3 regions of the Microbacterium xylanilyticum genome follow, and region 2 is predicted to be linked to each of the others. Evidence: predicted binding sites of a transcription regulator. Region 2 holds the regulator's gene; each other region holds the start of a gene.

Region 1 (10,376 bases), 800 kb from region 2:
CGCGGATCGGGGCGAGGCAGGGCCCTGCTGCGCGCGCTGCTCGCGGAAGCGGCGGAGCGCGGCGCGCGCGAGGTGTTCCTGGAGGTGCGCGCCGACAACCCCGTGGCGGAGGGACTGTACCTCGCCGAGGGCTTCGTCGAGATCGGGCGCCGCGCGGGCTACTACCAGCCTGACGACGTGGACGCGATCGTGATGCGGCTCATCCTGCCCACGACCGGCCGAGGAGGATCCGATGTCTGAACCCCTCGTGCTCGGGATCGAGACGAGCTGCGACGAGACCGGCATCGGCATCGTGCGCGGGCGGACGCTGCTGTCCAACACGATCGCGTCCAGCATGGACGAGCACGCCCGCTACGGCGGCGTCGTGCCGGAGGTGGCGGCCCGGGCGCACCTCGAGGCGCTGCAGCCGGCGATCGAGCGGGCGCTCGCCGAGGCGCAGGTGCGGCTGCAGGATCTCGACGCCGTCGCCGTTACCAGCGGGCCGGGGCTCGCTGGGGCGCTCATGGTCGGCATCGGCGCGGCCAAGGGGCTCGCGGTGTCGCTCGGCAAGCCGCTGTACGCCGTCAACCACCTCGTGGGCCATATCGCCGCCGACATCCTCACCCCGGACTCGGTGCCGCTGGAGTACCCGACGATCGCGCTGCTCGTGTCCGGCGGGCACACCTCGCTGCTGCACGTGCGCGACCTCACCACCGACGTCGAACTGCTCGGCGAGACGGTCGACGACGCCGCGGGAGAGGCATTCGACAAGGTCGCCCGGATCCTCGGACTGCCCTACCCGGGCGGGCCGGAGATCGACCGCGCGGCCGCCGGCGGGGATCCGGATGCGATCCGGTTCCCGCGCGGTCTCTCCCGCGCCTCGGATCTGGAGAGGCATCGGTACGACTTCTCCTTCTCGGGGCTGAAGACCGCGGTCGCGCGCTGGATCGAGCGCGAAGAGGCGGCCGGGAATCCGATCCCCGTCGACGATGTGGCGGCGAGCTTCCGCGAGGCGGTCGTGGACGTGCTGGTGACGAAGGCGCTCGCCGCCTGCGCCGACCGCGGTGTGCCGAGGCTGCTGCTCGGCGGGGGAGTGATCGCGAACCGACGGCTGCGCGATGTCGCGCTCGCCCGCGCCGCCGAGGCCGGCGTCACCGTGCGCATCCCGCCGCTGTCCCTGTGCACCGACAACGGCGCCATGATCGCCGGACTCGCCGCCGAGCTGATCTCTTCGGGTCGGCGCCCGTCGACGCTCGCCTTCGGAGCGGACTCGACGCTGCCGGTGACCGAGATCCAGGTCGCGGAGCGCGACGACGACACCGGGACCGAGGTCGGATGATGACCCACACGGGCGGGAAGGATCCGGAGCGGTACACCCGGCTGCCTACCGCGCCCGTGCCCGCCGTCGTGGAGAGCGGGCCCCTGCTCGACGCGCCGGCGCCCGAGCCGGTGGAGCTGGATCGCGACGGCGCCACCGTGCACGAGGAGCACTGGCATCCGAGCGACGGCACGGAGTTGCCGGCACACCCCTCAGCCGAGCCGCGGCTCGCGCCGTGGGCGCTGCTGTCGGCGATCGTGGCGCTGTTCGCCTCGCTGTTCGTCGGCTGGGGGATCCCCGTGGCGATCGTGTCCGTCGCCGCGGCGATCATGTCGCTGCGCCGGCCGGGGGAGAGCCGCGGGATGTCGGTCTGGGCACTCGTGCTCGGGATCGTCGCGACGCTGTACAGCGCGGGCTGGCTGCTCTGGGCCGCGTACCGGTTCGGCTGGTTCGGGTAGCGGCATGTCGGATCCGGCGGATGACCGCGAGCGCCGCGAACTGGAGCGGCGCGCGTTCGCCCGCGACGGATCCGGCCTGAGCGAGGCCGAAGCCGCGCGTCTTGCGGAGCTGTGGCGGATCGACCTGCCGTCTCCGGTTCCTGAGCGCCCTTCGTCTCGTCGGTTCCTGAGCGAGCGCAGCGAGACGAAGGACGCTCCTCGCTCAGGATCCGTGCAGCGAGACGAAGGACGCCCGTCCGAAGAAGCCCTGGTTCCGGAGCGGGCGCAGCCGGATGAAGGAAGCACCCCGCCTCCGTCCGATCCGCCGACGACGTCGCGTTCCACCGACGGATCCGGCCGGATCCTCGGTCGTTCGGGACCTGCTCGGCTGTTCGGGACGGCACGGGCGCGGATCCGGACGTGGATCGCCGGCGGAGACTGGCAGCGCCCGCGCTACCTCGTCGGCGGACTCGGTGCGCTCGTGCTCGTCGGCGTGCTGATCGGGTGGGCGATCCCGCGACCGCCGGACGTCGGCCTCGCCCTGCGCGCCGGCGAGGCCGAGCGGGAGTCGGCCGTGCGGAAGCACCACGACGACCTGGATCCCGGATCCCTGCTCCTGCTCGCCCGCGAACGCGACGGCCTGCTCTGGTACGCGACCCAGGCGAACGGGCAATTGCTCTGCGCGATCCTCGACGTGCGCGCCATCCCGTCCCAGAAGCAGTGCCTTCCCCGCGACCAGCTGGCAGGGCATCCCCTCGGCGTCTCCAGCCCCAGTCAACGGGAGGGCGTCGTCGCCCAGGACGGTTACTCCGGCACGGTCGTCCTGTCCGGCCGCGGCGTGCCGTTCGGAGTTCTGACGCGCTTCCAGATGATGTACGACGGGAGTCCTGAAATGGGCGCCGAGGAGCGCGCCGCGATGAGACGGGTCGTCGTGCAGAACAACCTCGTCTTCGCGCAGGTCGTCGGCAGAGTGGGCAAGACGCCCGTGTGGCTCGGCGATGACGGCAGAGGCAGGCGATGCCTGGTGGTGGAGGAGCGCGCCATGCAGAAGACCTGTGCACCCAGCACCGCAACCGCCGTCGATCCGTTGTCGGGGCAGGAGCAGCCGGCGCTCAGCATGCGGCTGGTGGAGACGCCCGCGCACCCGGCCGTTCGCCTCGACTTCTGGGCGCCGCCCGATGCGGGGCAGTACCTGGTGATCAGCCCCGATACCGGGGGGTTCCGGACAGCGGCGGACTGAGTCAGACCCGGTCCGCGAGGATCGCGTGGCGCTTGTCGCCGATGCGCACCAGGATGAGCGTCGCCTCCTCGGGACCGCGCAGATTCAGCTTCTTGCGGAACGCCGCCGGATCCACGTCCACTCCGCGCTTCTTGATCTCCAGACGGCCGATGCCGGCCTTCTTCAGGGCGGCGGCGATCGCCTTCGTGTTGACGGGCAGCACCTCACGCACCCGGAACGACGCCGCGAACGGGCTCTCGGCCGGCGCATCCGAGGTGAGGTACGCGATGTGCGGATCCAGCATCCCGGCGTCGAGCGTGCGGGCCAGGTCGCCGATGAGGCGGGCGCGGATGACCGCCCCGTCGGGCTCGTGCACATAGGCGCCGAGGGCGCGGACCTCGGCATCCTCGGCGTCGGCGGGCGCGGTGAGCTCGTAGCCGCGGTCGCCGCGGATCACGAGCGCCGCCCGGCGCACCCCGTCCCGCGCCAGCGGACCCGACCACAGCACGAGCTCGACCACGTCGCCGTCCGCACTGACCCACTGCGCCTCGACATCGGCGGGGATCGTCTCCCGGTCGTGCGCGGGCCCGAGCTTGATCCCGGTCGGCACGCGCTCGGCGAGGGCGAACGCCCAGTCCAGCGACGGGGAGTAGTCGTCGGCGGACACGCGCCGGGTCTCGGAGTGCCCCGCCGTCCGCCGAGCCGGATCCAGCCATACAGCGTCCACGCCGGTCCCTGAGCCTCCGGTCCCTGAGCCCGCGGTTCCGGTCCCTGAGCCTCCGGTCCCTGAGCCTGTCGAAGGGCCGGGCGCGTGCTCCTCCGCGAACCCGTGCCGCACCTCGGCGTCGGAGCCGAACGGCGCCAGGTTGTACGCGGCGAGAGCGGCGGTGACCTCGTCGGCGTCGACCGCCGTCACCGTCAGGCCGGCGCCCGCGAACGCGAGCGCGTCCCCGCCGATGCCGCAGCCGAGGTCGGACACGTGCGTCACCCCGGCGGAGCGCATGCGCCCCGCGTGCCGTGCGGCGACGCCGAGCCGTGTGGCCTGCTCCAGGCCGGCTCGCGTGAACAGCATCCGTCCCGCGAACTCGCCGAACTTCGCCGCCGCCTTCGTGCGCAGTCGCGCCTGCCCTACCACGGCGGACACGAACTCGGGGGAGTGCCCCTCCGACCGCAACCTCATGACGGCGCGCGCGGCCGCGTCCGTGGATCCCACCTCGCCGAGGGCGTCGAGCATGCGCAGCGCCTCGGGCGTCAGCAGGATCCGCAGTTCGCTCATGTCCACGCGCTCCAGGCTATCCGTCGCACCCGGGGCGGCCCGCGGTGGTCGCTCGCGCTCATGACGGCGATTGGCACTCTGATTGCGTGAGTGCCAACGATGCGCCTAGACTGTCGTTAGCACTCTCGGGTCGAGGGTGCTAACAATGTCTTGAACCGTCAAGAAAGAGGTAGACCGTGTCGGTTTCCATCAAGCCGCTCGAGGACCGCATCGTCATCAAGCAGGTCGAGGCCGAGCAGACCACCGCGAGTGGCCTGGTCATCCCCGACACCGCCAAGGAGAAGCCCCAGGAGGGCGAGGTCGTGGCGGTGGGCCCCGGCCGCATCGACGACAACGGCAACCGCGTTCCGCTCGACGTCAACGTCGGCGACCGCGTGCTCTACAGCAAGTACGGCGGCACCGAGGTGAAGTTCGGCGCCGAGGAGTACCTCGTGCTCTCCGCGCGCGACGTGCTCGCCGTCGTGGTGCGCTGAACCCGCACTGACCTTCCGAAGGCCCGGATGCCCCGCGCATCCGGGCCTTCGCCGTCCCCGGACGCCGACGCGGGGAAACGGAGGAGCTCACGGCGTGTCGGCGTCGGATCCGGTCCCGGGAAGCGGGACGCGCCGCCGGCCTCCGCCGTTTTCCGACGCAGCTGACCGCCCCGACGCAGCCGACCGTCCCGACGCGGCGACCGCCCCGGCGGCGCCGGCCCTGCCTGTCCGCTCCCGGCAATAGGGTTGATCGGTGACCACCACCCGCAGCGCGCAGACCATCGGCGTCGCCTCAGCGATCGGCGCCTACCTGCTGTGGGGCGTGCTGCCCCTGTACTTCCTGCTGCTCGCGCCCACCGGTCCGTGGGAGCTCGTAGCCTGGCGGGTCGCGCTCTCCCTGGTGTTCTGCGTGATCCTGCTGGCGATCACCCGGGGCTGGAAGCCGCTGCTCGCGATCATCCGGCAGCCACGCCTGCTGGCGCTCACCGCCCTCGCTGGTGCGCTGATCTACATCAACTGGCAGGTGTTCGTCCTCGCCACGCTGAACGGCGAGATCGTCGAGACGAGCCTGGGCTACTTCATCAACCCGATCGGCACGATGCTGCTCGGCGTCTTCGTGCTGAAGGAGAAGCTGCGCCCGCTGCAGTGGGGCGCCGTGGGCATCGCCACGATCGCGGTGCTCGTGATCGTGTTCGCGCACGGGACGTTCCCGTGGATCGCGCTGTCGCTCACCGCCTCCTTCGGGATCTACGGGCTCGTCAAGAAGCAGATCGGCCCCTCCGTCGACGCGATCAGCGGCCTCACCCTGGAGTCGCTCTGGCTGCTGCCCGTCGCGATCGTGCAGCTCATCGCGGTGGGGCTCACCACGGGTATCACGATGGGCCAGAACGGCCCGCTGCACGCGGGCCTGCTCGCCTTCGCCGGCGTCGCGACCGCGGTTCCGCTGCTGCTGTTCGCGGCCGGCACGCGCCGGATCGGGCTTACCGTGATCGGGATGATCCAGTTCATCACCCCGATCATGCAGTTCCTCGTGGGCGTGCTCGTCATGCACGAGCCGATGCCGCTCGAACGGTGGATCGGCTTCGCCATCGTGTGGGTGGCGATCGCGGTGTTCCTCGTCGATCTCGGTCTCGCCGCGCGGCGGCTGCGGAGCGGCCGCGGCACCGCCGACGAGCCGCCCGTCAGCACCGACTCGATCCCCGTGCCCTGACACCCGGCGGCGGCGCCCGCCCGCGCCGTTCCTGGGAATACCACCCCCCTGCGGACGTTTAGACTCGATACACGCGCGCGAGAAAGAGGAGCCCCGCAACCCATGGAGCAGCACGACCCGTTCGGTTTTGTCGGATTGACCTACGATGACGTCCTGCTCCTCCCGGGGCACACCGACGTGATCCCGAGCGAGGCGGACACGTCGTCCCGCGTGACGCGCCGCATCTCGGTCGCCACGCCCCTGCTCTCCAGCGCCATGGACACCGTCACCGAGGCGCGGATGGCCATCGCCATCGCCCGTGAGGGCGGCCTGGGCATCCTGCACCGCAACCTCTCCATCGCCGACCAGGCCGCGCAGGTCGACCGCGTCAAGCGCAGCGAGTCGGGCATGATCACGGATCCGATCACGACCACCCCCGAGGCGACCATCGCCGAGGTCGACGCGCTGTGCGCGAAGTACCGCATCTCCGGGCTCCCCGTCGTCGACCCCGAGGGGCACATCGTCGGCATCGTCACGAACCGCGACATGCGCTTCATCTCCGGATCCGCGAAGCAGACCACGCTCGCCCGCGACGTGATGACGAGCGAGAACCTCGTGACCGCTCCCGTCGGCGTGCCCGCGGAGAAGGTCATCGAGCTGTTCGCCAAGCACCGCGTGGAGAAGCTGCCCCTCATCGATGAGGACGGCAAGCTCGCCGGCCTCATCACGATCAAGGACTTCGACAAGAGCGAGAAGTACCCGCTCGCCACCAAGGACGAGCAGGGTCGCCTGCGCGTCGGTGCGGCGATCGGCTTCTTCGGCGACGCCTGGGAGCGCGCCGAGGCGCTGCGCGACAAGGGCGTGGACGTGCTCGTCGTCGACACCGCCAACGGCCAGTCGCAGGGCGTGATCGATCTCGTCAAGCGGCTCAAGGCGGATCCGTCGTTCGCCCACATCGACATCATCGGCGGCAACGTCGCGACCCGGGAGGGCGCGCAGGCGCTCGTGGACGCGGGCGTCGACGCCGTCAAGGTGGGCGTCGGGCCGGGCTCGATCTGCACCACCCGGGTCGTCGCCGGTGTCGGCGTGCCCCAGGTCACCGCCGTGTACGAGGCGTCGCTCGCCGCGGGCCCGGCCGGCATCCCGGTCATCGCCGACGGCGGTCTGCAGTACTCCGGCGACATCGCGAAGGCCCTCGTCGCCGGCGCCGACGCCGTGATGCTCGGCTCGCTGCTCGCCGGCACCGACGAGGCGCCGGGTGAGATCGTATTCCAGGGCGGCAAGCAGTTCAAGCAGTACCGCGGGATGGGATCCCTCGGCGCGATGCAGACCCGCGGCAAGCAGACCTCGTACTCGAAGGACCGCTACTTCCAGGCCGACGTGCCCAGCGACGACAAGCTCATCCCCGAGGGCATCGAGGGCCAGGTGCCCTACCGCGGTCCGCTGTCGGCCGTCGCGTACCAGCTCGTCGGAGGGCTGCGCCAGTCGATGTTCTACGTCGGTGCGCGCACCATCGAGGAGCTGAAGGCACGCGGCAAGTTCGTGCGCATCACCCCGGCGGGGCTCAAGGAGTCGCACCCGCACGACGTGCAGATCGTGGTCGAGGCGCCCAACTACAAGCGCTGAGTCGAGACCTCGTTCGACGGCGAAGGCCTCGGATCCTGCGATCGGATCCGAGGCCTTCGTCATGTCGCTCAGGCCGAGACGGGTTCGGCCGCGATGGCCGTCGTCTCGGCGGCACCGTCCCGGTGCCCGCCCTTCCCGGCAGGCAGGAGCAGCGCCACGAGCGTCGCCACCAGCAGCACCGCGGCCCCGGTGAACACCGCGGGGCGCGCGGCGTCCACGTAGTGATCGGGGCGCAGCTGCCCGCCGGCGCCGACGAAGATCGCCGTCATCACGGCGGTGCCCAGCGCCACGCCGAGCTCGCGCACGGTCGAGTTCACGCCCGACGCCTTGGCGTGGTCGACGAGGCCGAGGGTCGCCAGCAGGGCCGTGGCGGAGGGTGCGAACACGAGCCCCATCCCGACGCCCGCGAGGACGAACGGCGCCACCAGCGCCGGGTACGGCACGTCGGCGGAGAGCAGCGCGGCGAGCCAGCCCAGGGCGACGCCCTGCAGCAGCAGGCCCGCGACCAGCAGGGCCCGGGTGCCGACCCGCGGGGCGATGATGCCGGCGATCGGGGCCACGAACATCGGGGCGAGCGTCCAGGGCGTGGTCTGCACGGCGGCCTCGAGCGGCGTCGCACCCTGCACGACCTGCAGGAACTGGATGAGGATGAACACGGATCCGAACGTGCCGAAGCTGAACGCGAAGCCGACGACGTTGGTGACGGAGAACGAGCGGTCCCGGAACAGCCGGAGCGGCACCAGCGGGGCCGTGGCACGCAGCTGCCAGAGAAGGAACGCGATCACCAGCGCGCCGCCGAGAGCGAGCTCCGAGATCACGCCGATCGTGTCCCAGCCGTCGTCGTTGCCGCGGACGATCGCGTGCACGAGCGCGAGCACTCCGGCGGCAGCGAGCAGCGCGCCGGGCACGTCGATGCGCACGCGCGCGCCGAAGTCGTTGTTCAGCACGAGCAGCGCGAACGGGATGGCGATCACCGCCACCGGCACGTTGATCCAGAAGATCGCCTGCCAGTTCCAGCCCTCCATGATCGCGCCGCCGATCAGCGGACCCACGGCGACGCCCAGTCCGGACACGCCGCCCCAGATGCCGATCGCCAGGGCGCGCCGCGCAGCAGGCACGGCCCCGGTGAGCAGGGCGAGGGAGAGCGGCATGACCGCGGCGGCGCCGAGCCCCTGCACCGCCCGGGCTGCGATGAGCTGACCGGGATCGGAGCTGAGCGCGGCGAACAGGGATCCGGCCCCGAACAGCGCGATCCCGAGCGCGAAGACGGTGCGGCGGCCGAACCGGTCGCCGAGCGCGGAGGCCACGAGGATCGCACCGGCGAAGGCCAGGGTGTACGCGTTCACGAACCACTGCAGCTGCTCGATGGTCGCGCCCATCTCGCGATGCAGCACGGGCAGCGCGTTGGTCATGACGAGGTTGTCGAGCGTGGCCATGAACATCGGCAGCGACGCTGCGGCGATGACGAGCGCCACCGGGCGAGGGCGGCGCGGCGAGAGCGACGCGCGTTCGCGACGCACCGGCGTGGGAGAGGAGGTGTCGGTCATGGTGGACTCCGGTTGTAATTGGATGATCACAAGCTCTGAGCACAATGTAGTAATCGCATGATTACAAAGTCAAGTCATTCGCTGATAACCTTTCGGCATGACTTCCGCAGCGACCTCCGCCACCGACGCGACCGAGGACCCGGGTCGTCGCCTGTCCTCCGACGAGCGACGCGCGCAGATCATCCTCGCCGCGCTCACGATCTTCGGATCGCGGGGATACGAAGGCGCCACCACCGATCAGGTCGCGCGCGCCGCCGGGGTCAGCCAGCCCTACGTGGTGCGCCTGTTCGGCACCAAGGAGAACCTCTTCCTCGCCACGATCGAGTTCGCCCTCGAGCGCCTCCTCGCCGCCTTCCGCGCCGCGCTCGCGGCTTCCGACGAGGGCGGTGAACGCCCCGTCGGCAGGCGCATCGGCGAGGCCTACGTGGATCTCATCGAGGTGCGCGGACTGCATCAGACCCTCGCGCACGCCTATCTGCTCGGCAGCAACCCGGCCATCGGCGCCGCCGCACGACGCGGCTTCGCGACGGTGTGGCGCTTCTTCCGCGATGAGATGGGTCTCGACGCCGACGAGGCGCGCGAGTTCCTCGCCGAGGGCATGCTGATCAGCACCATGATCGGCCTGCGGATCGTGGACGATTACGGATCCGATCCGCAGATCACCGAGCTGTTCCGCGCCTGCTTCCCGAACAAGCTGCCCCACGTGCTCGAGGTGCTTCCCCGCAGCGAGCACCGGCTCTGACGCGCGGCGACGGCCGGCGGACCGTGCTTCCGCACGTCGGCGGTGCGGCGTAGCCTGGCGGGCATGTGCCGGAGCATCCACACCCTTCACAACTTCGAACCCGCCGCAACCTCCGACGAGGTGCACGCCGCCGCACTCCAGTACGTGCGCAAGATCGCGGGGACGACGAAGCCGTCCAAGGCGAATCAGGAGGCGTTCGACCACGCCGTCGCCGAGATCGCGCACGTCACCCAGCACCTGCTCGACGCGCTCGTCGCCACCGTGCCGCCGAAGAACCGCGAGGAGGAGGCGGAGAAGAAGCGCGCTCGGGCGATCGCCTCGGGCCGCTACGCCGCCTGATCCACTGGCACCCTGCCGTGGTACATTCGCGGCATGAGTACCACATTCGCTGCAGCCATGGGAGATCGCGGGCGCCTGGTGGTGCCGGCCGAGCTTCGTGCACGTCAGCACTGGGAGTCCGGCACCCCGCTGCTGTTCCTCGAGACGGACAATGGCGTGATCCTCATGACCCGAGACCAGGCGAAGCGTCTGCTGCGCGAGCAGCTCGCCGGCGTCGACCCGGTCGGAGAT
Region 2 (10,376 bases):
ACGGACCGCGGCGGGGGCGCCCGTCAGCGTGACCTCGTTGCCGCGCACCAGCACGTCGACCTCGGGGTGCTCCTTCTCGAGCATGCGCAGCAGGCGGTCCTGCGGGCCGAGCAGCTGCACCATGGCGATGCCGTCCACCTCGATCCGAGCCGTCATGGACTCGGTCGTTTCATCAGAAGCCAACGAGCTTGTTCTCCTCGAGATTGCCGAGCACATGGGCGTGCACGTGGAAGACGGACTGAGCGACGCTCGCGCCGTTGTTGAAGATGAGGCGGTACTCCCCGTTGGCGTGGTCGACGGCGATCTGCTTCGCCGCGGCGACCATCTTCGCCATCAGCCCGGGGTCCCCGGCGGCGAGCTCGGTGACATCGCGGTACCGCTCGGACTTGGGGATCACGAGAACGTGGAGCGGCGCCTGCGGGTTGATGTCGCGGATCGCGAAGACGTCTTCGGTCTCCAGCAGGATCTCGCCGGGGATCTCCCCGTTCAGGATTCGCGTGAAGATCGAGGGTTCGCTCATGCGATCAGTCTATCCGCGCGGTGCGAGGCGGCGGCGGACCTACCAGCGCCCCCGTGCCACGTTCAGCACCGCGATGGCGGCCGGCCCGGCCGTCGAGGTGCGCAGCACGGTGTCGCCGAGCAGCACGCGCTCGGCACCGGCTGCCGCCAGGCGCTCGAGCTCCTCGGGCGCGATGCCCCCCTCCGGCCCCACCACGAGCACGATGTCCCGCCTATCGGGCACGATCGTGGAGAGCCGCTCCGGCGCGGTCGGATCCAGGATCAGCACGCGCTGGGCTCCGGCACGGCGCACCAGATCGGCGGTGCTCTCCACTGCGGACACCTCGGGGATCCACGACCGATGCGCCTGCTTCGCGGCCTCCCGAACGATGGTCGCCCAGCGCTCCCGGCCCTTGGCCGCCTTGGCGCCCTCCCAGCGGGACACGCTGCGCGCCGCCTGCCACGGGACGATCTCGTCCACACCGAGTTCGCAGGCCGCCTGCACGGCGAGCTCGTCGCGGTCGCCCTTCGCCAGCGCCTGCACGAGCAGGATCCGCGGATCGGGGCGCGGGTCCTCGCGGCGCTCCAGGACGCGCACCTCGACCAGCGCCGGCGCGGCGGAGACGACCTCGCCCTCGAGCCAGACGCCGGCGCCGTCGCCCAGTGTGATGGGCTCGCCGAGGCGCACCCGGCGCACGACGGCCGCGTGCTTGGCCTCCGGCCCGGTGAGGGAGACCAGGGATCCGACGGGCGCCCCGGTCGCGTCCGGCGTCACGAAGTGCAGCGCCATGGGCGTCAGCCGCGGAACCGGTCGCGCAGCTTGGAGAACAGCCCCTGGTGGAACTCGGCCAGCTTCGGCGCGGGCGCCTTGGTGCGCTTGGCGAACTCCTCGATGAGCTGGCGCTGCTTGTGGTCGAGCTTCGTCGGGGTGAGCACCTGCACGCCGACGCGCAGGTCGCCCCGCTGGGTTCCGCGCAGGGGCGTGATGCCACGGCCCTTGATCGTCAGCACGTCGCCCGACTGCAGGCCCTGCCGGATCTCCAGCTCCACGGGGCCGTCCAGCGACTCGATGGTGGTCGTGGTGCCGAGGATCGCATCGCTCATCGCGACCTCGAGCGTGGCGAGCAGGTCGTCGCCGTCGCGGCTGAAGCGCGGGTGCGGGGCGACCGTCACCTCGACGTACAGATCGCCGTTCGGGCCGCCGGCGCGGCCGACCTCGCCGGATCCGGGCAGCTGCAGGCGCAGACCCGTCTCCACGCCGGACGGGATGTCCAGTCCGACGGTGCGACGCGAGCGCACCCGGCCCTGCCCGTTGCAGGTCTGGCACGGGAACGGGATGGTGGTGCCGAAGCCCTCGCAGGAACCGCAGGGGGCCGTCGTGATGACGTTGCCGAGCAGACTCCGCACCTGCTGCTGCACGTGACCGGATCCGCCACAGATGTCGCAGGTCACGGGCGACGTGCCCTCCGCGCAGCAGGATCCGTGGCAGGTCTCGCACAGCACGGCCGTGTCGACCTCGATGTCGCGATGCACACCGAACACGACGTCGGAGAGGTCGAGGGTGACCCGGACGAGCGCGTCCTGGCCGCGCTCCCGGCGCGAACGCGGACGCGCGGCCCGCGCACCTCCGCCGCCGAAGAATGTCTCGAAGATGTCGCTGAAGCCGCCGAACCCGCCGAAGCCGCCGTTGCCGTTCTGGTCGCCGCCCATGTCGTAGCGGCGCCGGGAGTCGGCGTCGCTGAGCACGTCGTAGGCGTGCGTCACGAGCTTGAACCGCTCCGCGGCCTCCTCACTGGGGTTCACGTCGGGGTGCAGCTCCCGTGCGAGCCGCCGGTACGCCTTCTTGATCTCGTCCTCACTGGCGTCGCGCGAGACGCCGAGGACCTCGTAGTGATCCGTCACCATCGCCTTTCCGGGCCGCCCTGCGGCGGCGTGTCTGGATCCGGCCGCTCAGCGACCGGTCTCGTCCTCCTCGAGCAGGCGCGACAGGTAGCGGGCCACGGCCCGCGCCGCCGCGAGGTTGCTCGGATAGTCCATGCGGGTCGGGCCCATGACGCCCACGCGGGCGGTGCCCCCGTGCGTCATGTAGTCGCTCGCCACGATCGAGGCCTCGTCCAGGCCGAACGCCGCGTTCTCGGTGCCGATGCTCGCCGCGAGCCCGTGCTCGTCGACGCGCATCTCGCTCATCAGCCGCAGCAGCGTCACCTGCTCCTCGATCGCCTCGAGGAGCGGGTGGATGCTGCCGCGGAAGTCGTGCTCGCGGCGCGCCAGGGTCGCCGCGCCCGCCATCACGAGGCGCTCCTGCCGGAACTCGGCGAGCTCCTCCGCCACCGCCCGCAGCAGCGCGGTCTGCGCCGCGCCGAGCCGGGGGCCGAGCGCCCCCTCGCTCGCCGCGGCGATGCGCTCGGCGCCGCGGCGCACGGAGTGGCCCGTGATGAGCGCGGTGATCGTGGCGCGCAGTGCCGCGATCTCGCCCTCGTCGAGCTCCACGGGCAGCGGCACGATCCGCTGCGACACCCCGCCCGCGTCGGTCACCAGCACGACGAGCAGCCGGTTGGGCGCGAGAGCGACGAGCTCGACGTGCGTGACGTGCGCCTGGGCGAACGACGGGTACTGCGCGAGCGCCACCTGCCCGGTGAGCCGGGTGAGCACCCGAACTGTGCGGACCATCAGATCGTCCAGGTCGGCCGCATCCGCGAGGAAGGTCGTGATGGCGCTGCGCTGGGCCGCGGTGAGCGGCCGCACCTGCGCCAGGTGGTCGACGAAGACGCGGTAGCCCTTGTCGGTGGGGACGCGACCGGAGGAGGTGTGCGGGGCCGCGATGAGCTCCTCGTCCTCGAGCTGCGCCATGTCGTTGCGGATCGTGGCGGCGGACACGCCGAAGGCATGCCGCTCGACGATCGACTTGCTCCCGACCGGCTCGTTCGTCTCGACGTAGTCCTCGACGATGGCGCGGAGCACCTGGAGCCCGCGTTCCGAGACCATCGCTCCTCCTCTTGGCTGGCACTCGTACCTGTTGAGTGCCAATCCTATCCTGCCCCGCCGAGAGCGGGCCGAGCAACGACACTCCCTGGTCCGGGGCTCAGTCCGTCAGGGCGCGCACCACAGCGTCGGCGAGCAGGCGGCCGCGCAGGGTGAGCACGAGCGAGCCGCGCAGCGCGCTCGCTGCATCGACGAGCCCGTCGGCGATGAGCCCGGCGACCCGCGTGCGCGCGTCCGGGACGAGGTCGGCGAGCGGGAGCCCCTCGGCCATCCGCGAGCGCAGCAGGATCCGCTCCAGCCCGGCGGCATCGGCGTCGGGGCGCTCCGTGCCGGCCGCCGGCGATTCCCCTGCGGCGAGCCGCTGCGCGTACGCCGCCGGGTGCTTCACGTTCCACCAGCGCAGCCCGGCGACGTGGCTGTGGGCGCCCGGGCCGAACCCCCACCAGTCCGTCCCCCGCCAGTACGCCATGTTGTGCCGGGACCGCTGATCCGCCCCGCCGCCGGCGTCCCCGCCGACTTCCGGTCGGCGTGCCCAGTTGCTCACCTCGTACCAGTCGTACCCCGCCTCCGCCAGCACGGTGTCCGCGAGCTCGTACATGTCGGCCTGCAGGTCGTCGTCCGGCGCCGGAACCTCGCCGCGGCGGATCTGCCGCGCGAGCTTGGTGCCGTCCTCGATGATCAGCGCGTACGCCGAGAGGTGATCGGGATCCAGTCCGACCGCGGTCTCCAGCGAGGTGCGCCAGTCGTCCAGCGATTCCCCGGGCGCGCCGTAGATGAGGTCGACGCTCACCGCGAGGCCGGCAGCACGTGCAGCGTCCACGGCCGTGCGCACGTTCTCCGGCCGGTGGGTGCGGTCCAGGGCTGCCAGCACGTGCGGCACGGCCGACTGCATCCCGATCGACATGCGGGTGACGCCGGCGTCGGCGAGCTCCCGCGCCACGGCCGGGGTGACGGTGTCGGGGTTGGCCTCCACGGTGACCTCGGCGCCGTCGACGATGCCGAACGCGTCGATCGCGGCGCCGAGCATGCGCGCCAGGTCGCCGGCCGGCAGCAGCGTCGGCGTGCCGCCGCCGAAGAACACGGTGCTCAGGGGGCGCAGGGGTCCGCGCTCCGCGAGGACGTCACGGGCGAGCGCGATCTCCTGGATGAGCGTGTCGGCGTACGCGTCCTGGCGCGCGCCGCGCAGCTCGGAGGCCGTGTACGTGTTGAAGTCGCAGTAGCCGCAGCGCACGCGGCAGAACGGCACGTGAAGGTAGGCGGAGAACGCCGCATCCGGATCGATCCGCAGATCGGCGGGCAGCCGCCCGTCCGCCGGCGCCGGATCCCCGAGCGGGAGCGGGCCGGCCATCAGGACCGCACTATCACACCGGTGTCGCGTACAGCGGCGAGATCGCGCGCAGATAGCGGGCGAAGAGCTCGCGGCGGCGGCGCTTCACGAGGAACGGGAAGCTCCGGTACAGGAAGCTGTTCGGGCGGTCGAAGGCGCGCACGGTGAACCACACCTCGTCGGCGTCGTTCCACTCGATGTCGAAGGACTCCTCGCCGCTGACCACGGATCCGGCGACCGTGCCGAGCACGAATCCGATCCGATGCGTCTGCTCGGTCACCGAGATCACCCGCAGCTCCGCGTCGGCGCGCATGCCGCCGACACGGCCGTGCACCTTCAGCGTCATCCCGGGGCCCGCCCACGGGGTGCCGTCCTCCGCATAACGCGGCTCGATCTCCAGGTGGCTCGGCGCGATCGGCTTGCCCTCCGCGTCGAAGCTGACGCCGGCATAGCCGGGGCTCGAAGCGGGGCGCACATCCGTGAGCTGCAGACCGGCCGCTCGCTGCGCCGTCCACGACAGCAGCGCGTCGCCGGCCGTGCGGAACCGCTCCTCGCCGCTGCCGAGCGGCCAGGACTCCTCCGCGGGGATGCTCTGCTCCGGCGGATACTGCATCAGGTCGGGCGCGTGGGTCGCCCCCACGGCGGCATAGTCCACCGTTCCTTCTCGGAATGTCCCGCGACGCATGACAACCACCCTACTTGCCGGCACCGGCGCCTCGCCCAGGTTCTCCCAAGGGTGGCGTGCTCCGCGTGCCGTCCGCTACTTCTTGTCCTTGCCCTCGACGTCGCCCGAGAGCGCGGCGATGAACGCCTCCTGAGGGACCTCGACGCGGCCGACCATCTTCATCCGCTTCTTGCCCTCCTTCTGCTTCTCGAGGAGCTTGCGCTTGCGGGTGATGTCGCCGCCGTAGCACTTGGCCAGCACGTCCTTGCGGATCGCGCGGATGGTCTCGCGGGCGATGATCCGGGCGCCGATCGCCGCCTGGATCGGCACCTCGAACTGCTGGCGAGGGATGAGCTTGCGCAGGCGCTCGGCCATCATCGTGCCGTAGGCGTAGGCCTTGTCACGGTGCACGATCGAACTGAACGCGTCGACCTTCTCCCCCTGCAGCAGGATGTCGACCTTGACCAGGTCGGCCTCCTGGGATCCGTTCGGCTCGTAGTCGAGCGAGGCGTAGCCCTGGGTCTTCGACTTGAGCTGGTCGAAGAAGTCGAAGACGATCTCGCCGAGCGGCATGTTGTAGCGCAGCTCGACACGCTCCTCGGAGAAGTACTCCATGCCCAGCAGCGAGCCGCGGCGGGACTGGCACAGCTCCATGACCGTGCCCACGTAGTCCTTCGGCAGCAGGATCGCGGCCTTCACCATGGGCTCGGAGACGGACCCGATCCGCCCGTCCGGGTACTCGCTGGGGTTCGTGACCGTGACGGTCTCGCCGGTGTCGCTGGTGACGACTTCGTAGATCACGCTGGGCGCGGTCGTGATGAGGTCGAGCCCGAACTCGCGCGAGAGGCGCTCGGTGATGATCTCCAGGTGCAGCAGGCCGAGGAAGCCGCAGCGGAAGCCGAAGCCGAGCGCGACCGAGGTCTCCGGCTCGTACTGCAGCGATGCGTCCGACAGCTTCAGCTTGTCCAGCGCCTCGCGGAGCTCGGCGTAGTCGCTGCCGTCGATCGGGTAGATGCCGCTGAAGACCATCGGCTTGGGATCCGTGTATCCGGCGAGCGCCTCGGCCGCGGGCTTGCGGGCGTTCGTGATGGTGTCGCCGACCTTCGACTGCCGCACGTCCTTCACGCCGGTGATGAGGTAGCCGACCTCCCCCACGCCCAGGCCCTTGGTCGGCACCGGCTCGGGGCTGGAGACGCCGATCTCGAGCAGCTCGTGGTTGGCGCCGGTGGACATCATCTGGATCCGCTCACGCGGCGACAGCTTGCCGTCCACCATGCGGACGTAGGTCACCACGCCGCGGTACGCGTCGTACACGGAGTCGAAGATCATCGCGCGGGCCGGCGCGTCGGCGTCGCCGACCGGGGCCGGGATCTCCTGCACGAGCCGGTCGAGGAGGGCCTCCACGCCGACGCCGGTCTTGCCGGACACCCGCAGCACGTCGTCGGGGCTGCCGCCGATGAGGTCCGCCAGCTCCTTGGCGTACTTCTCCGGCTCGGCCGCGGGGAGGTCGATCTTGTTCAGCACCGGGATGATCGTGAGGTCGTTCTCGAGCGCCAGGTACAGGTTCGCCAGCGTCTGGGCCTCGATGCCCTGGGCGGCGTCCACGAGCAGGATCGCACCCTCGCACGCCGCGAGCGACCGCGACACCTCGTAGGTGAAGTCGACGTGCCCGGGCGTGTCGATCATGTTCAGCGCGAACGTCTCCCCGCCGATCTGCCACGGCATCCGCACGGCCTGGCTCTTGATCGTGATCCCGCGCTCGCGCTCGATGTCCATGCGGTCGAGGTACTGCGCGCGCATGTCGCGGTCGGCCACCACGCCGGTGATCTGGAGCATCCGGTCGGCCAGCGTCGACTTGCCGTGGTCGATGTGGGCGATGATGCAGAAGTTGCGGATCTGCTGCGGCGGCGTGGCGGCCGGCTGCAGCGGAGTAAGGGCGCGAGGTGACATGGGGTCCTGAACGATGCGGGGTCCGGCGAGCGGATCGGGCTCTCCCGGCGCGAGCCGGGTATCCCGTCGATTCTACGGGAGCGCTCGACCCGCGCGGAGGCGGCTCGACCGGCGGGCGGGTGCGGACGGGGCCGCGCCCGATATACGGGTCAGCGCCCGGGCGGTGATAGTCTCGCGAAGTTGCCCCCGCTCGACACCGGGTCCCAGGGGTCACTGCACTCCGTCTCATGCGAGTCCACGAGCGGAGCGCCACATGACGGTCTCGCCGGCGGTGCTCGACACGGCACCGATCCAGCGCCGTAAGGCCGTCTGGAACGACGGGACGCCGATCGACTGGACCGCCTTCGAGACCACCTGGAAGGCCAACAACGGCTCCGACGAGGCCTACAAGGTCAGCTCGACGGACAACTGGAAGAACATCGAGTCGGTGACCAAGGGCGCCACCGACAAGGACGTCATCGTCACCTTCAAGGGCAAGTTCGCCTGGCCCGAGGCCGTCTTCTCCACGATCCTGAACCCGAAGGTCAACTCGGCCGACGCGTTCAAAACCGCCTACGTGGAGAACGCGCACCCCGAGTGGGGCGCCGGCCCGTACAAGCTCACCAAGTTCGACACGAAGTGCCAGAGCGCGACGCTCGAGCCCAACGAGAAGTGGTGGGGGGACAAGCCGCTGCTCGACAAGGTCACCTTCACGGGGCTGGACTCGACGGCACGCATCAACGCCTTCAAGAACGGCGAGATCGACGCCGCCGAGACGCCCAACAAGGACGCTCTCGCGCAGGTCGCCGGCATGAAGAACGTCGTCACCTACCGCGCGCAGCGCACCTCGAAGACGGTGCTGATCGTCGACTCGTCCAAGCCGCAGTTCAAGGACATCAAGGTGCGTCAGGCGTTCTTCATGGGCGCCAACATCGATGAGCTGAAGAAGGTCATCTGGAACGGCCTCGGCTACTCCGAGAACGCCGTGGGCTCGATGAACCTCTACAGCTTCCAGGACGGCTACGCCGACTCCTTCAAGGAGGCGGGCCTGAAGTTCGACGCCGCCGGCGCCAAGAAGCTCCTCGACGAGGCGGGCTGGAAGGAAGGCAAGGACGGCGTCCGCGAGAAGGACGGCGTCAAGCTCTCCGTCGTCTTCCCCAACCACAACGACTCGCCCACCACGATCGCGATGCTGAAGGCCCTGCAGCAGCAGGAGAAGGCCATCGGCATCGACATCAAGATCGAGCAGCGTCCGTCTTCCGACTTCTCGACCGACTTCACCACGAAGAACTGGGACGCGTTCTCGCTGCAGTTCACGGACGGCGACCCGTTCGGCCCGGCCTACTTCTGCCAGCTCTACTGCTCGGACAGCTCCCTGAACCTGTCCGGCACGAGCACGCCGGCGATCGACGAGAAGATCAAGAAGGACGTCGAGTCGCAGACGACCGCCGAGTCGTGGACCAAGGCCGCGATGAAGCTCGAGCCCGAGATCATCAAGGAGACCTGGGGCGTCATCCCGCTCTACAACGGTCCCTGGATCGTGACGGCCAAGAAGGGCCTGTCGAACCTCACCCCGGAGCCCTACGTGGGCCTCGACGGGTTCGGTGTGCAGCCCGTGGAGAACGTGGGCTGGGAGAAGTAAGCTCACGCGGTTCCCGAGCGGGGTCGGTGGTTCGCCACCGGCCCCGCTTTCGCGTGTGCGGACCGGCTTCCTAGACTCGAGGCATGACCGTCTCCGTGGTGTTCGTGCACGGGATCCGCACCTCGGCGACCATGTGGCGCGCGCAGCAGGAGTACCTGTCCGCACGAGGAACCTCCTCGGTGGCGGTGGATCTGCCGGGCCACGGCACGCGCAGGGACGAGCGGTTCACGCTCGCGGAGGCGATGCGCACGATCGACGATGCGGTGCGGAGCGCCGACGGCACGGTGCTGCTGGTGGGGCATTCGATGGGCGGCCTGCTCTGCACCGCGTACGCCGGCGCGGAGGAGCCGGCCCCGATCGCGGGCCTGATCGGCGCGTCGTGCACGGCGCTTCCCCGCGGCGCCGGACTCGCCGCCTATCGCGTGCTCGCGGGGGCGCTCAACGCGATGCCCGACCGCGGGTTGTGGCTGAGCCGGCGGGTGCTGGACATCACTCTGCCCGCCTCCACCCGCGACGACTTCGGAGCCGGCGGGTACGCGATGGCCGCACAGGACGAGGCCCTGCGCGCGCTGGCCGCGCTGGATCTGCTGTCCGCCGTGCCGCGCATCACGGTGCCGACGTGGTTCGTGAACGGACAGTTCGACCAGCTCCGCACGCACGAGACGCTCTACCGCCGGCTCGCTCCCGACGCGGAGTTCATCGTCGTGCCGCGGACCACCCACCTCGTCACCGCGATGCGGCCGCGCGTGTTCAACGCGGTGTTGGAACTGGCGCTCGCGACGCTGGAGCGGACGTCCTGACCACATAGGTCATCACTCCCCCGACCACGGACAGCACCGCCGCGGCGGTGAACAGCAGCCAGAATCCGCCGACGAGGGCCACCAGTCCGGCGCCCAGCAGCGGACCGAGCAGCTGGCCGAGCTGCGCCGACACGTTCACCAGCCCGAGGTCTCGGGCGTGGTCGTCCGGATCTGTGAGCAGATCGGTGGCGAAGGCGAGGCTCACCGCCATGTAGGCCCCGTAGCCGGCCCCCATGATCGCCGCCGCGATCGAGGTCATCACGAGGGACGGGCTGATCAGGATGACGACGCCGGAGACCGCCTGCACGACCGCGGACGCCGCGGTGAGCGCGCGACGCCGCCGCAGCGGGTTCCCGGCGGTGCGGTCCGACACCATGCCGGCGACGATCGACGCGATCACGACGAACACCGTGTAGATCACGATGAGCAGCAGCAGGTCGTCCTGCGCCTCCGCCGCCGGCACCCGGACGCCGTAGAGCAGGAAGAACAGCAGCAGCGACGTGCCGAAGGCGTTGCCGATGTTCACCACGAGAC
Region 3 (10,376 bases), 670 kb from region 2:
GACCGCCTCGGTGGTGAGGAACAGGCCGGCGATCGACGCGGCGTTCTGCAGCGCCGAGCGGGTGACCTTGGCCGGGTCGATGATGCCCTGGGCGAACATGTCGCCGTACTCGCCCGTGGCCGCGTTCAGGCCCTGGCCCGCGGGGAGCTCGGAGACCTTGTGCGCCACGACGCCGGCCTCGAGGCCCGCGTTGACGGCGATCTGCTTCAGCGGCGCCTCAATGGCGACGCGGACGATGTTCGCACCGGTCGCCTCGTCGCCCTCGAGCGTCAGGCCCGCGAGCGCCTTGGCGCCCGACTGGATCAGCGCGACGCCACCACCGGGGACGATGCCCTCCTCGACGGCCGCCTTCGCGTTGCGCACGGCGTCCTCGATGCGGTGCTTGCGCTCCTTGAGCTCGACCTCGGTGGCTGCACCCGCCTTGATGACGGCGACGCCGCCGGCGAGCTTGGCGAGGCGCTCCTGCAGCTTCTCGCGGTCGTAGTCGCTGTCGGTGTTCTCGATCTCGCGACGGATCTGGGTGACACGGCCCTCGATCTGAGCCGCGTCGCCCGCGCCCTCGACGATCGTGGTCTCGTCCTTGGTGACGATGACCTTGCGGGCACGGCCGAGCTCGGCGAGCGTGGTGTTCTCGAGCTTGAGGCCGACCTCCTCGGTGATCACCGTGCCGCCGGTGAGGATCGCGATGTCCTGCAACTGGGCCTTGCGGCGGTCGCCGAAGCCCGGAGCCTTGACGGCGACGGACTTGAAGATGCCCTTGAGCTTGTTCAGCACGAGCGTCGCGAGAGCCTCGCCCTCGACGTCCTCGGCGATGATGACGAGTTCCTTGCCGTCCTGGATCACCTTGTCGACGACGGGCAGAAGGTCCTTGATGTTCGAGATCTTCTGGTTCGCGATGAGGATGTACGGGTCCTCGAAGACGGCCTCCTGGCGCTCCGGGTCCGTGACGAAGTAGGGGTTCAGGTAGCCCTTGTCGAAGCGCATGCCCTCGGTGAGCTCGAGCTCGGTGCCGAAGGTCTGCGACTCCTCGACGGTGACGACACCCTCCTTGCCGACCTTGTCGATCGCCTCGGCGATGAGCTCGCCGATGGCCGGGTCAGCGGCGGAGATGGACGCGGTCGCGGCGATCTCCTCCTTCGACTCGATCTCCTTCGCGTTGGCGAGCAGCTCGGCCGTGATGGCCGCGACGGCCTTCTCGATGCCCTTCTTCAGGCTGATCGGGTCGGCGCCGGCGGCCACGTTGCGCAGGCCCTCGCGGACGAGCGCCTGGGCCAGGACGGTGGCGGTCGTGGTGCCGTCTCCGGCGACGTCGTCGGTCTTCTTCGCGACCTCCTTGACGAGCTCCGCGCCGATCTTCTCGTACGGGTCGTCGAGCTCGATCTCCTTGGCGATGGAGACGCCGTCGTTCGTGATCGTGGGGGCGCCCCACTTCTTCTCGAGCACGACGTTGCGGCCGCGCGGGCCGAGGGTCACCTTGACCGCGTCGGCCAGGATGTTCAGGCCGCGCTCGAGGCCGCGACGGGCCTCCTCATCGAAAGCGATGATCTTTGCCATGAGTTCTGTCGTCCCTCCTGGACGTAGACGTTGGGTTTAGCACTCAGATCAGTCGAGTGCTAAACCCAGTCTGGCACTCGACCCTGGAGAGTGCAAGCTGTAACGAGCGCGTCCGCGGTCAGCCGGTCGCGCTGTCGCCCGAGGTGTCGGCGGGCGTGGGCTCGGTCGACGGGGCGTTCTTCGCGAGGTCCATGCCGAGCACCACGGTGAGCTGCTTCTGTCCGGCCACGACGTCGTCTCCGTAGCGGTCGCTCAACGCGATCTTCGTCGCACCGATGAGGTTGGCCAGCGCCTGGGCCGCCGTCTTGTCCGCCGCGGTCCGGTAGTAGATCGTGGTGGTCGGGAAGTCCTGCGCGGCGGCATCGCCCGTCACGACGGCACCGCTGGGGAAGCCCGCGTTCACAATGGTGTCGCGCGTCGCCGCCGCGAGGCCGTTCACACCCGTGGCGTTGAGGACGAACACCGCATACGTCGTGTCCAGCGCCGGTGGCGCGGAGGTCGCGGTGTGCGTCGGCACCGGTATCGGCGTGCCCTGGTCGAAGCTGATCTTGCCCATGGCCAGCATCGCGGCGAAGATGCCCACCGCGATCAGCACGGCCGTGGCGACGGCCGCCCACAGCACCACGAACCATCCGCGCATGCCGGGGTTCTCCGCACGATGGGCGCCGACACGCCCCTGCGCGTGCGGGATCACGTCGAAGCGGTCGCGGGCGGGTTCTGGCATCCCATGATGTTATCCGTCGCGCTCCGTCGGATTTCCTGAACGCCCGCCGGACGCGCCGCGTGCGGCCGATCTCAGCCGGCGGAGAGGGCGGTGCGGTCCGCCCGGCGGGCGGCGGCGCCGTCACGGATGCGGCGCAGTCGGCGCACCAGCATCGGATCCGCCGCGAGCGCCTGCTCCGAGTCGATGACGCGGTCCAGCAGCTGGTAGTACCGCGCGGGGGTCAGCTGCAGCTCTCCGCGGATCGCCTCCTCCTTGGCGCTCGAGTGGCCGGGACGGCGCGCCTCGAACTCCAGGATCACGCGCTCGCGGTCGCTGAGGAGGTCGGTCACCGCTTCAGGCTACGGCCACCGGCCGCCGCGCCCAGGGAGCCACGCCCCGGTGCTCGGCCCTCGCCGCCGTCGGAAGCGGGAGAATGGATCCGACCCCGGGAGGATCCATGTCGCACCGCGTGACCAAGACCGACGCCGAATGGCGCGCCGAGCTCGACCCGCAGCAGTACGCCGTGCTGCGAGAGGCCGCGACCGAACGCCCGTGGACGGGCGAGCTGCTCGACGAGCACCGTGCTGGCCTGTACACCTGCGGCGCGTGCGGCGCGGAGCTGTTCCGCAGCGGCACGAAGTTCGACTCGGGCTGCGGCTGGCCGAGCTTCTACGAGTCGGTGCGCCCGGAAGCGGTGGAGCTCATCGAGGACACCAGCCTCGGCATGGTGCGCACGGAGGTGCGCTGCGCCGCCTGCGGCTCGCACCTCGGGCACGTGTTCCCCGACGGCTTCGGCACCCCCACCGGCGACCGCTACTGCATGAACTCGATCGCGCTGTCCTTCCAGCCCGACGAGGGCGCCGCCGAGGCATGAGCGCCCTCGACGCCGTCCGCCGCCGCCAGTCCTGGTCCAAAGTCACCCCCGACGCGCCGTCGCGCGAGGAGCTGCTCCCGCTCGTGGCCGCCGCGGGCCGCGTCGCGGACCACTCGTCGCTGCAGCCGTGGCGCCTGATCGAGCTCCGCGGCGACGACCGGATCCGGCTCGGCGAGGCGATCTCGGCCGTGCGCGGGGATCCGGAGCCGTCGACCAAGCCGCTGCGCGCCTCGCTGCTGATCGCCGTGGTCGCGAGCTTCAGGCCGAGCGACAAGGTGCCGCGGTGGGAGCAGGAGGCCGTCGCATCGGGCGTCGCCCACATGCTCAGCCTGCTGCTCGACGAAGCCGGCTGGGGCGTCATCTGGCGCACCGGCGACTACACGCGCACCCCGGAGGTCGCCCGGCTGCACGGCCTCGGCGAGGACGAGGCCCTGCTGGGCTGGCTGTACGTCGGCGGCAAGCCCGACCGGTCCCCCGGCTCGCGCCGCACTGTGGACCCGGAGCCGCTGCTGACCCGCCTGCCGCGGTGACGCCACGGCTCCTGCCGCCCGATCCGCGCTTCTCGTCGGATCCGCGCCGCGAGAACAGGCGAACGCGGCGGAACAGGCGGATCCGACGCGCTGACGCCTGATCCCGCGTGTCCGCCTGATCCCACGCGACCGCACGACGAGTGCGGCTACCGGACCCCGCGGCGGATCCGCCAGGGCAGCGCCACGAGCACCGACAGCCCGGCGGCGAGCACCATCCCCACGACCTGCCAGAGCGCGGGCCCCGCTGCGGGCGGCCAGATCACGTCGATCACGACGGACACCACGAGCTGGCCGAGCACGGCTCCGAGGCCCATCAGCAGCACGCCCGTGCGGGCCACGATCACGACGCCGAGCAGGATGTACGCGGCGCCGAGCAGCCCGCCCAGATACAGCCACAGGTCGCCCGGGAACGTCGCGGGCAGCGGCCGGGGCGCGCCCTTGACCAGCAGGCTCACCGCCACCGACGCCGACAGCACGAGCACGCCACCGAGGAAGCTGATGTAGGTGGCGCCCAGCGGCGAGGCGATGCGCTGCCCCAGCCGTCCGTTCACCGCGGACTGGAAGGCGATCCCGGCGCCGGTGAGGAACGGCAGCACGAGCATCCACAGTGGAGCGCGGGAGAGCACGTCCCCGCCCAGCGAGAACGCGACCGCGACGAGCGCGCACAGGCCGCCGATCAGGCGCCCCGGAGTGATCGCCACCACCCCGGCCGGCCCGAAGCCGACCCGATCCAGCAGCAGGCCGTGCAGTGTCTGGCCGGCGACGACGCCGACCGTGAACAGGGCCACCCCGAGGATGCCCGCGACCAGCCCCTGCGTCGACACCGTCAGCGCCCCGCACGCCCCGCCGAGCAGCATCCACCACGGCACCCGGCCGGTGCGCACCCCCTGCCACACGCGACCGAGCGCGGCGCGGCCCGTCCGGCGGAGCAGCACGGGCGCGCTCAGCAGCACGAGGCCCACCGCGAAGGACACCCAGCCGGCGAGGACGCCGTTGTCGAGCCGCACCCCGAGCTGGCCGTTCACGCGTGCCTGGATCGCCGTCATCGCGCCGATCGCGATCGCTCCGCCGAGCGCCAGCAGGGTGCGCCCGCGAGCAGGTCTCGGGGGATGCGCGGTCACCGTCCGAGCCTACCCGCGGCGGCCGCGCGGGGCGGATCCGCTCCCCTCCGGCGCCGATGTCCGCTGCCGGAGGTACGCTCCCCTCATGTGCGCGAGCTATGGCCTGGATCCCCGGTTCAGCGATCAGCAGCTGATCGAGGAGGCCGACGACGAACTCCTGGAGGGCATCCGCGCCTGGGCGCGGCGCAACGCCGACGAGACCGTGCGCCCGACCGGCCGTCTGCTGCGCAACCTCAATCCGATCCTCGTGCCTGCGGCATCCGGCCCTGAGCTCGAGGAGGCGTGGTGGGGTTTCCTCGTCGACGGCAGGCCGTCCCGGTTCCCGTCGATCAACACGCGGTCGGAGCGGCTGCAGGAGCGCCCGGGGAGCCTGCGCGGCCGGGCGATCGTGCCGGCCACGCGGTGGTTCGAGATGCAGAAGCCCTCGCGGACGTGGCACGAGTTCGGTCTGGACGGCGCGCTGTTCGGGATGGCGGCCGTGACGCAGCGCGGCCGGGCCGAGGACGGATCCTGGTTCACCTGCTACTCGATCGTGATGCAGCCCGCACCTGAGCGGCTGGCCGGGATCCACGACCGGATGCCCGTGCTGATCCCCGCCTCGTTCGCGCACGACTGGCTGGAGGGCGAGCCCACCCGCCGGCTCATGGACGACGCGCTGCTCGCCTCGTCCGACGCGACGGGGCGCGTGCAGTCCGCCACGATGACGGCCGCGCCCTGAGCGCGGACCATCGAGGCGATGTCGGAGCCTCCTGCCGGACTCGAACCGGCCACCTGCGGTTTACAAGGCCGCTGCTCTACCAGATGAGCTAAGGAGGCGTGCGCCGGCCGTCACCGGACGGCGCGACCGCACCACAGCGTAGCAAGCCCGTCGTGGCGCGGGCACCGCCGCCGCGCGGTCAGGGCGTGGCGCTGGGGCTGGGCGTCGGCGTGACCGTCGGACCCGGCGTCCCGTAGTACGAGTCGCTCGCCACGGACAGCACGAACTGGCTGAACTCCGCCGCGTCGGTGAGGGATCCGGCGTACACCTGCCCGTTCACGACGATCGTCGGGGCGCCGCTCAGCGCGCTCTTCTTCGACCCCGGCAGCGGCCCGTCCACGGCGCGCTGCGTCGCGTCCTTCACCCAGGAGCCGTAGGTGCCGTCCTCGACGCACCCGCGCATGCCGTCGCCGTCCTTGACGCCGCTGTCGACGGCGAGCTGGATGAGCTCCTTGTCGCTCTTGCCGTCGGTGTCCTGCTTGGGCTGGTCGATCAGCAGGGCGTGGTTGTACGCGTAGAACGCGGCCGGCTGCCGCGCGGCCACGCACGCGGCCGCGGACGCCGCGCGCAGCGAGTACTTGGTGCCGTTCGAGTTGGCGGTGAGCAGCGCGACGGGATGGTACGTCACCGTGGCGGCGCCCTGATCGACCCACGTCGCCAGCTGCTTGGAGTTGGCGCGCTCGAAGTCGCTGGCCCCGGGCGACAGGTAGTCGACGTACACGTGGATGTCCACGGGGCCCGACGCCGAGGTCGGATCCGGTGTCGGCGTGGGCGTGGGCGTCCCAGTCGCGGCCCCGGCGGGAGCGGTCGGGGTGGGCGTCGACGCGGCGCGCGCGGACGCGAGCTCCTCCTTGGTCACCACGACGCCGTCGTCGTTCAGGTTCGACGGGCTGAGCGTCGGCTTCGACGCGGCCGAGACCACGGCCCAGGCCACGGCACCGCCGGCAGCCACGACCACAGCGACCGCGACGGCCGCGATGATCACGCGCCGGATCAACCGGGCGCGGGACTGCTGGGCGTTCAGCTGCTGAGCCTTCTCCCGCACGGCCGCACGCGAGTGCGAGGTCGTGGGGACGTTCGGCGTTTCGTCGCTCGACATCGTTCCTCTTGATTCCTGGGGATGGGCATCCCGGTGTCCGGCCGCCAACGGGCGCGGCACGGCACGGCTCCGATGCTAGCCAGGCAGGCTGAGAAATGCCCAGACGGGCACTGGCCGCTCCCTGCGAGATCGGGCGGCGATCGGGCGCCGATGACGCGTCGCGACACCGGGGATGGACCTGTCAGGAGCCGCATGTCATACTGAACCCGGCCCGACGGCGGGCCACGGCGGGTTCACCCTCGTCGCTTTTTCACTACGGATCGTCCGGCACGTACCTGCCGGTGAAGGAGAAGACAATGGCAACTGTGACCTTCGACGAGGCCACCCGGCTCTACCCCGGCGGCACCCGCCCCGCGGTCGACAAGCTGAACATCGAGATCGCCGACGGCGAGTTCCTTGTTCTCGTCGGCCCCTCCGGCTGCGGCAAGTCCACCTCCCTGCGCATGCTCGCCGGCCTCGAAGAGGTCAACGCGGGCCGCATCCTCATCGGCGACCGCGACGTGACCGACGTCCCGCCGAAGGACCGCGACATCGCGATGGTGTTCCAGAACTACGCGCTGTACCCGCACATGACCGTCGCCGAGAACATGGGCTTCGCGCTCAAGATCGCCGGTGTCGGCAAGGAGGAGCGGGCCGCGCGCGTGCTCGAGGCCGCCAAGCTCCTCGACCTGGAGCAGTACCTCACCCGCAAGCCGAAGGCCCTGTCCGGCGGTCAGCGTCAGCGCGTCGCCATGGGCCGCGCCATCGTGCGCCAGCCGCAGGTGTTCCTCATGGACGAGCCGCTGTCGAACCTCGACGCGAAGCTGCGCGTGCAGACCCGCACGCAGATCGCGTCGCTGCAGCGCCGTCTCGGCGTCACGACGGTGTACGTGACCCACGACCAGACCGAGGCGCTCACCATGGGCGACCGCATCGCCGTGCTCAAGGACGGTCTGCTGCAGCAGGTCGGCTCGCCGCGCGACCTGTACGAGAACCCGCAGAACGTCTTCGTCGCCGGCTTCATCGGCTCCCCCGCCATGAACCTGTTCGCCTCCGACCTCGCCGACGGAGGCGTGCGGTTCGGCACCGAGGTCGTCCCGCTCGACCGCGAGACCCTCGGCCGGGCGTCGGGCAACCAGATCACCGTGGGCGTGCGCCCCGAGGACATCACGGTCGGCCCCGCCGACGGCAAGGGCATCTCGGTGGTCGTGGACCTGGTCGAGGAGCTCGGCGCGGACGGCTACCTCTACGGCCACACCGACATCGCGGGCAAGCGCGCCGACCTCGTCGCCCGTGTCGACGGCCGCAACCACCCGAACGCCGGTGAGAAGGTCACCCTGGCCGCGAACCCGGGCCACCTGCACGCCTTCGACCTCGAGTCGGGCGAGCGCCTGAACACGAAGCCGATCGCGGCTTCCTGATCATCTGATCGCGCGACGCGGCGCGGGGGGCATCCCCTCGCGCCGCGTCGTCGTATCCGGGCGCTCTCCGCCCGGGACACGAGACCGAGGAGCAGCCATGAAGGATGCACTGAGCATCACCGCGAGCGCTGTGGACCCGGGGCTGCTCTCGCTCCCCTGGTCCCTGCCGCTGTCGAAGTGGCCCTCGGAGGTGATCGTCTCGCTGCCGAAGGGGCTCTCCCGGCACCTGGTGCGCTTCGCGGACCTGAGCGGATCCGTCGTCGCCGTGAAGGAGACCACGGAGGAGATGGCCCGCCGCGAGTACGAGATGCTCGGGAACCTGGCGCGTCTGGACGTGCCGTGCGTCTCGCGCGTGGCCGTGATCGCCGGCCGCACGGACGCCAAGGGGGCGGCGCTGCCCGCGGTGCTGGTGACCTCGCACCTGAAGTTCTCCATGCCGTACCGCGCCCTGTTCACGCGGGTGCTCCGCCCGGACACCGCCACCCGGCTCGTCGACGCGCTCGCTCTGCTGCTCGTGCGCCTGCACAACGTCGGCTTCTACTGGGGCGACGTCTCGCTGTCGAACGCGCTGTTCCGCCGGGATGCCGGCGCCTTCGCCGCCTATCTCGTCGACGCCGAGACCGGCGAGCTGCACGAGGAGGGCCTGACCGACGGCCAACGCGCCTACGACCTGGACCTCGCCCGCACGAACATCGCCGGGGAGATCCTCGACCTCGCCGCAGGCGGGCGGCTGGAGCGCGGCGTGGACGCCGTCGCGATCGCCGACGGCATCGTGTCGTCGTACCGCTCGCTGTGGGCGGCACTCACCGAGCACGAGTCGTTCGCCGCGGGCGAGGCCTGGCGGATCACCGAGCGGGTGGAACGGCTCAACGCGCTCGGCTTCGACATCGGCGAGATGTCCATCCAGACCACGGCCGACGGCACCAGGGTCGAGATCGAGCCCAAGGTCGTCGACGCCGGCCACCACCAGCGCCGGCTCATCCGGCTCACCGGACTCGATGTCGAGGAGAACCAGGCCCGGCGGCTGCTGAACGATCTCGACGAGTTCCGCGCCCGCTCCACCAAGCACTGGGCGGACGAGGAGATGTACGCCCACGAGTGGCTGACGCGGGTGTTCGAACCCGTCGTGCGCGCCATCCCCTACGACCTGCGGGCCAAACTCGAGCCCGCCGAGGTGTTCCACCAGGTGCTCGAGCACCGCTGGTACATGTCCCAGGCCCGCGGCCGCTCCGTGCCCCTGGCGGAGGTGCTCACCTCGTACATCAACGACGTGCTGCGGCACCGCCGCGACGAGGCCACGATCATGGGCCCGCCGACCGAGACGATGTCGCTGCCGGTGATCACCGGATCCGTCCCGCTCGACGACGACGAAGCCGACGTCGACTGGCGGGATCTGGTCTGAGCGGCGTCCTTCGTCTCGTCGCCGCGCTCCTCGCTCAGGAACTGGTGAGGTCCGGTTCCTGAGCGTCCTTCGCCTCGCTGCGCTCGCTCAGGATCCGCACAGCGAGACGAAGGACGACCGCTCGTCGTGGTGCGGTCAGTAGCCGACCGCGAACCGCTCGCCGCGGTGCCGCGGGTTCTCGATCTCGTCGACGAACGCGACCGCGTAGTCGGCGCCCGAGATGTAGGACTTGCCGTCCGCGTCCTCGACGAAGACCTCGCCGCCGTCGCGGTAGGAGCCGGTGCGCTCGCCGGGGACCCAGGCGCCGAACTCCTTCGGCGGGTGCACGTAGAACCAGTCGAGGCCCTCGGAACCCTGCAGGATCTCGAGCGAGTCGATGCCGAACTTCGCCTCGTGGCGGTACTCCTCGGGCACGCCGAGATCCCACAGCCGCGGTCCGCCGGGGGCGCTGAGGCTGCCCATGGCGCCGCCCACGACGCCGAGGCGGGTGGAGGTGCCGGTCAGGGCCTGCACCAGCGCGCGCACCGCGTCGAGGCCCTTGTCGGTCATGTCGCCGCGCGGCGAGATCGCGGAGACGACGACGTCCGCGCCCGCGAGCGTGTCCGCCAGGGAGGCGGGGTCCAGCACGTCGCCCTGGACGTACTCGACGCCCTCGATGCGGTCCGACGGCTCCTTGCGGGACACTGAGACGACCTCGTGTCCGCGCGATGCCGCCTCCGCGGCGATGTGGCCGCCGGCGTAGCCGGTGCCTCCGATGACGATGATGCGGGCCATGCGCTTTCCTTCCATTCCTGCACAGGGTACGGAAGGTGCAAGGATCCGCGGCACCCGCCTATTCCGTCGAATCTCCGGGAACTGACGGATGTGCACTCCGGGTCAACGCCGTGCGTCCGGCGTCGTGCGCGCCCGGCGGTCGCGCACGGTGCCACCGGCGTC

What was found. Region 2 encodes HrcA, which represses chaperone genes, less so after heat shock. Its sites were predicted from a motif close to TTNGCACTCGNNNNNNNCGAGTGCNAA; they were not measured.
Region 1: the regulator HrcA is predicted to act here: its motif matches at 4,300-4,326, upstream of groES (co-chaperone GroES).
Region 3: the regulator HrcA is predicted to act here: its motif matches at 1,591-1,617, upstream of groL (chaperonin GroEL).

Annotation. Positions count from the first base shown of each region.
Region 1 is NZ_BAAIEN010000002.1:3,066,259-3,076,634, reverse strand. Features, by position in the region: gene rimI (ribosomal protein S18-alanine N-acetyltransferase) at 1-240, shown strand, start outside; gene tsaD (tRNA (adenosine(37)-N6)-threonylcarbamoyltransferase complex transferase subunit TsaD) at 233-1,318, shown strand; gene ACYQ1L_RS15415 (hypothetical protein) at 1,315-1,755, shown strand; gene ACYQ1L_RS15410 (hypothetical protein) at 1,760-2,974, shown strand; gene ACYQ1L_RS15405 (class I SAM-dependent methyltransferase) at 2,976-4,235, opposite strand; gene groES (co-chaperone GroES) at 4,406-4,702, shown strand; gene rarD (EamA family transporter RarD) at 4,956-5,912, shown strand; gene guaB (IMP dehydrogenase) at 6,015-7,517, shown strand; gene ACYQ1L_RS15385 (MFS transporter) at 7,586-9,064, opposite strand; gene ACYQ1L_RS15380 (TetR/AcrR family transcriptional regulator) at 9,162-9,806, shown strand; gene ACYQ1L_RS15375 (DUF2277 domain-containing protein) at 9,870-10,145, shown strand; gene ACYQ1L_RS15370 (AbrB/MazE/SpoVT family DNA-binding domain-containing protein) at 10,179-10,376, shown strand, end outside.
Region 2 is NZ_BAAIEN010000002.1:2,263,001-2,273,376, forward strand. Features, by position in the region: gene ACYQ1L_RS11490 (PhoH family protein) at 1-156, opposite strand, end outside; gene ACYQ1L_RS11495 (HIT domain-containing protein) at 173-520, opposite strand; gene ACYQ1L_RS11500 (16S rRNA (uracil(1498)-N(3))-methyltransferase) at 560-1,288, opposite strand; gene dnaJ (molecular chaperone DnaJ) at 1,294-2,400, opposite strand; gene hrcA (heat-inducible transcriptional repressor HrcA) at 2,449-3,483, opposite strand; gene hemW (radical SAM family heme chaperone HemW) at 3,581-4,828, opposite strand; gene ACYQ1L_RS11520 (DUF1990 domain-containing protein) at 4,842-5,492, opposite strand; gene lepA (translation elongation factor 4) at 5,568-7,421, opposite strand; gene ACYQ1L_RS11530 (ABC transporter family substrate-binding protein) at 7,675-9,042, shown strand; gene ACYQ1L_RS11535 (alpha/beta fold hydrolase) at 9,126-9,842, shown strand; gene ACYQ1L_RS11540 (MFS transporter) at 9,793-10,376, opposite strand, start outside.
Region 3 is NZ_BAAIEN010000002.1:2,932,276-2,942,651, forward strand. Features, by position in the region: gene groL (chaperonin GroEL) at 1-1,554, opposite strand, end outside; gene ACYQ1L_RS14690 (LytR C-terminal domain-containing protein) at 1,673-2,278, opposite strand; gene ACYQ1L_RS14695 (DUF3263 domain-containing protein) at 2,350-2,607, opposite strand; gene msrB (peptide-methionine (R)-S-oxide reductase MsrB) at 2,715-3,131, shown strand; gene ACYQ1L_RS14705 (nitroreductase family protein) at 3,128-3,661, shown strand; gene ACYQ1L_RS14710 (DMT family transporter) at 3,808-4,782, opposite strand; gene ACYQ1L_RS14715 (SOS response-associated peptidase family protein) at 4,868-5,500, shown strand; tRNA gene ACYQ1L_RS14720 (tRNA-Thr) at 5,526-5,598, opposite strand; gene ACYQ1L_RS14725 (DsbA family protein) at 5,679-6,638, opposite strand; gene ACYQ1L_RS14730 (ABC transporter ATP-binding protein) at 6,935-8,038, shown strand; gene ACYQ1L_RS14735 (DUF4032 domain-containing protein) at 8,136-9,440, shown strand; gene ACYQ1L_RS14740 (NAD(P)-dependent oxidoreductase) at 9,576-10,214, opposite strand; gene rlmB (23S rRNA (guanosine(2251)-2'-O)-methyltransferase RlmB) at 10,375-10,376, opposite strand, start outside.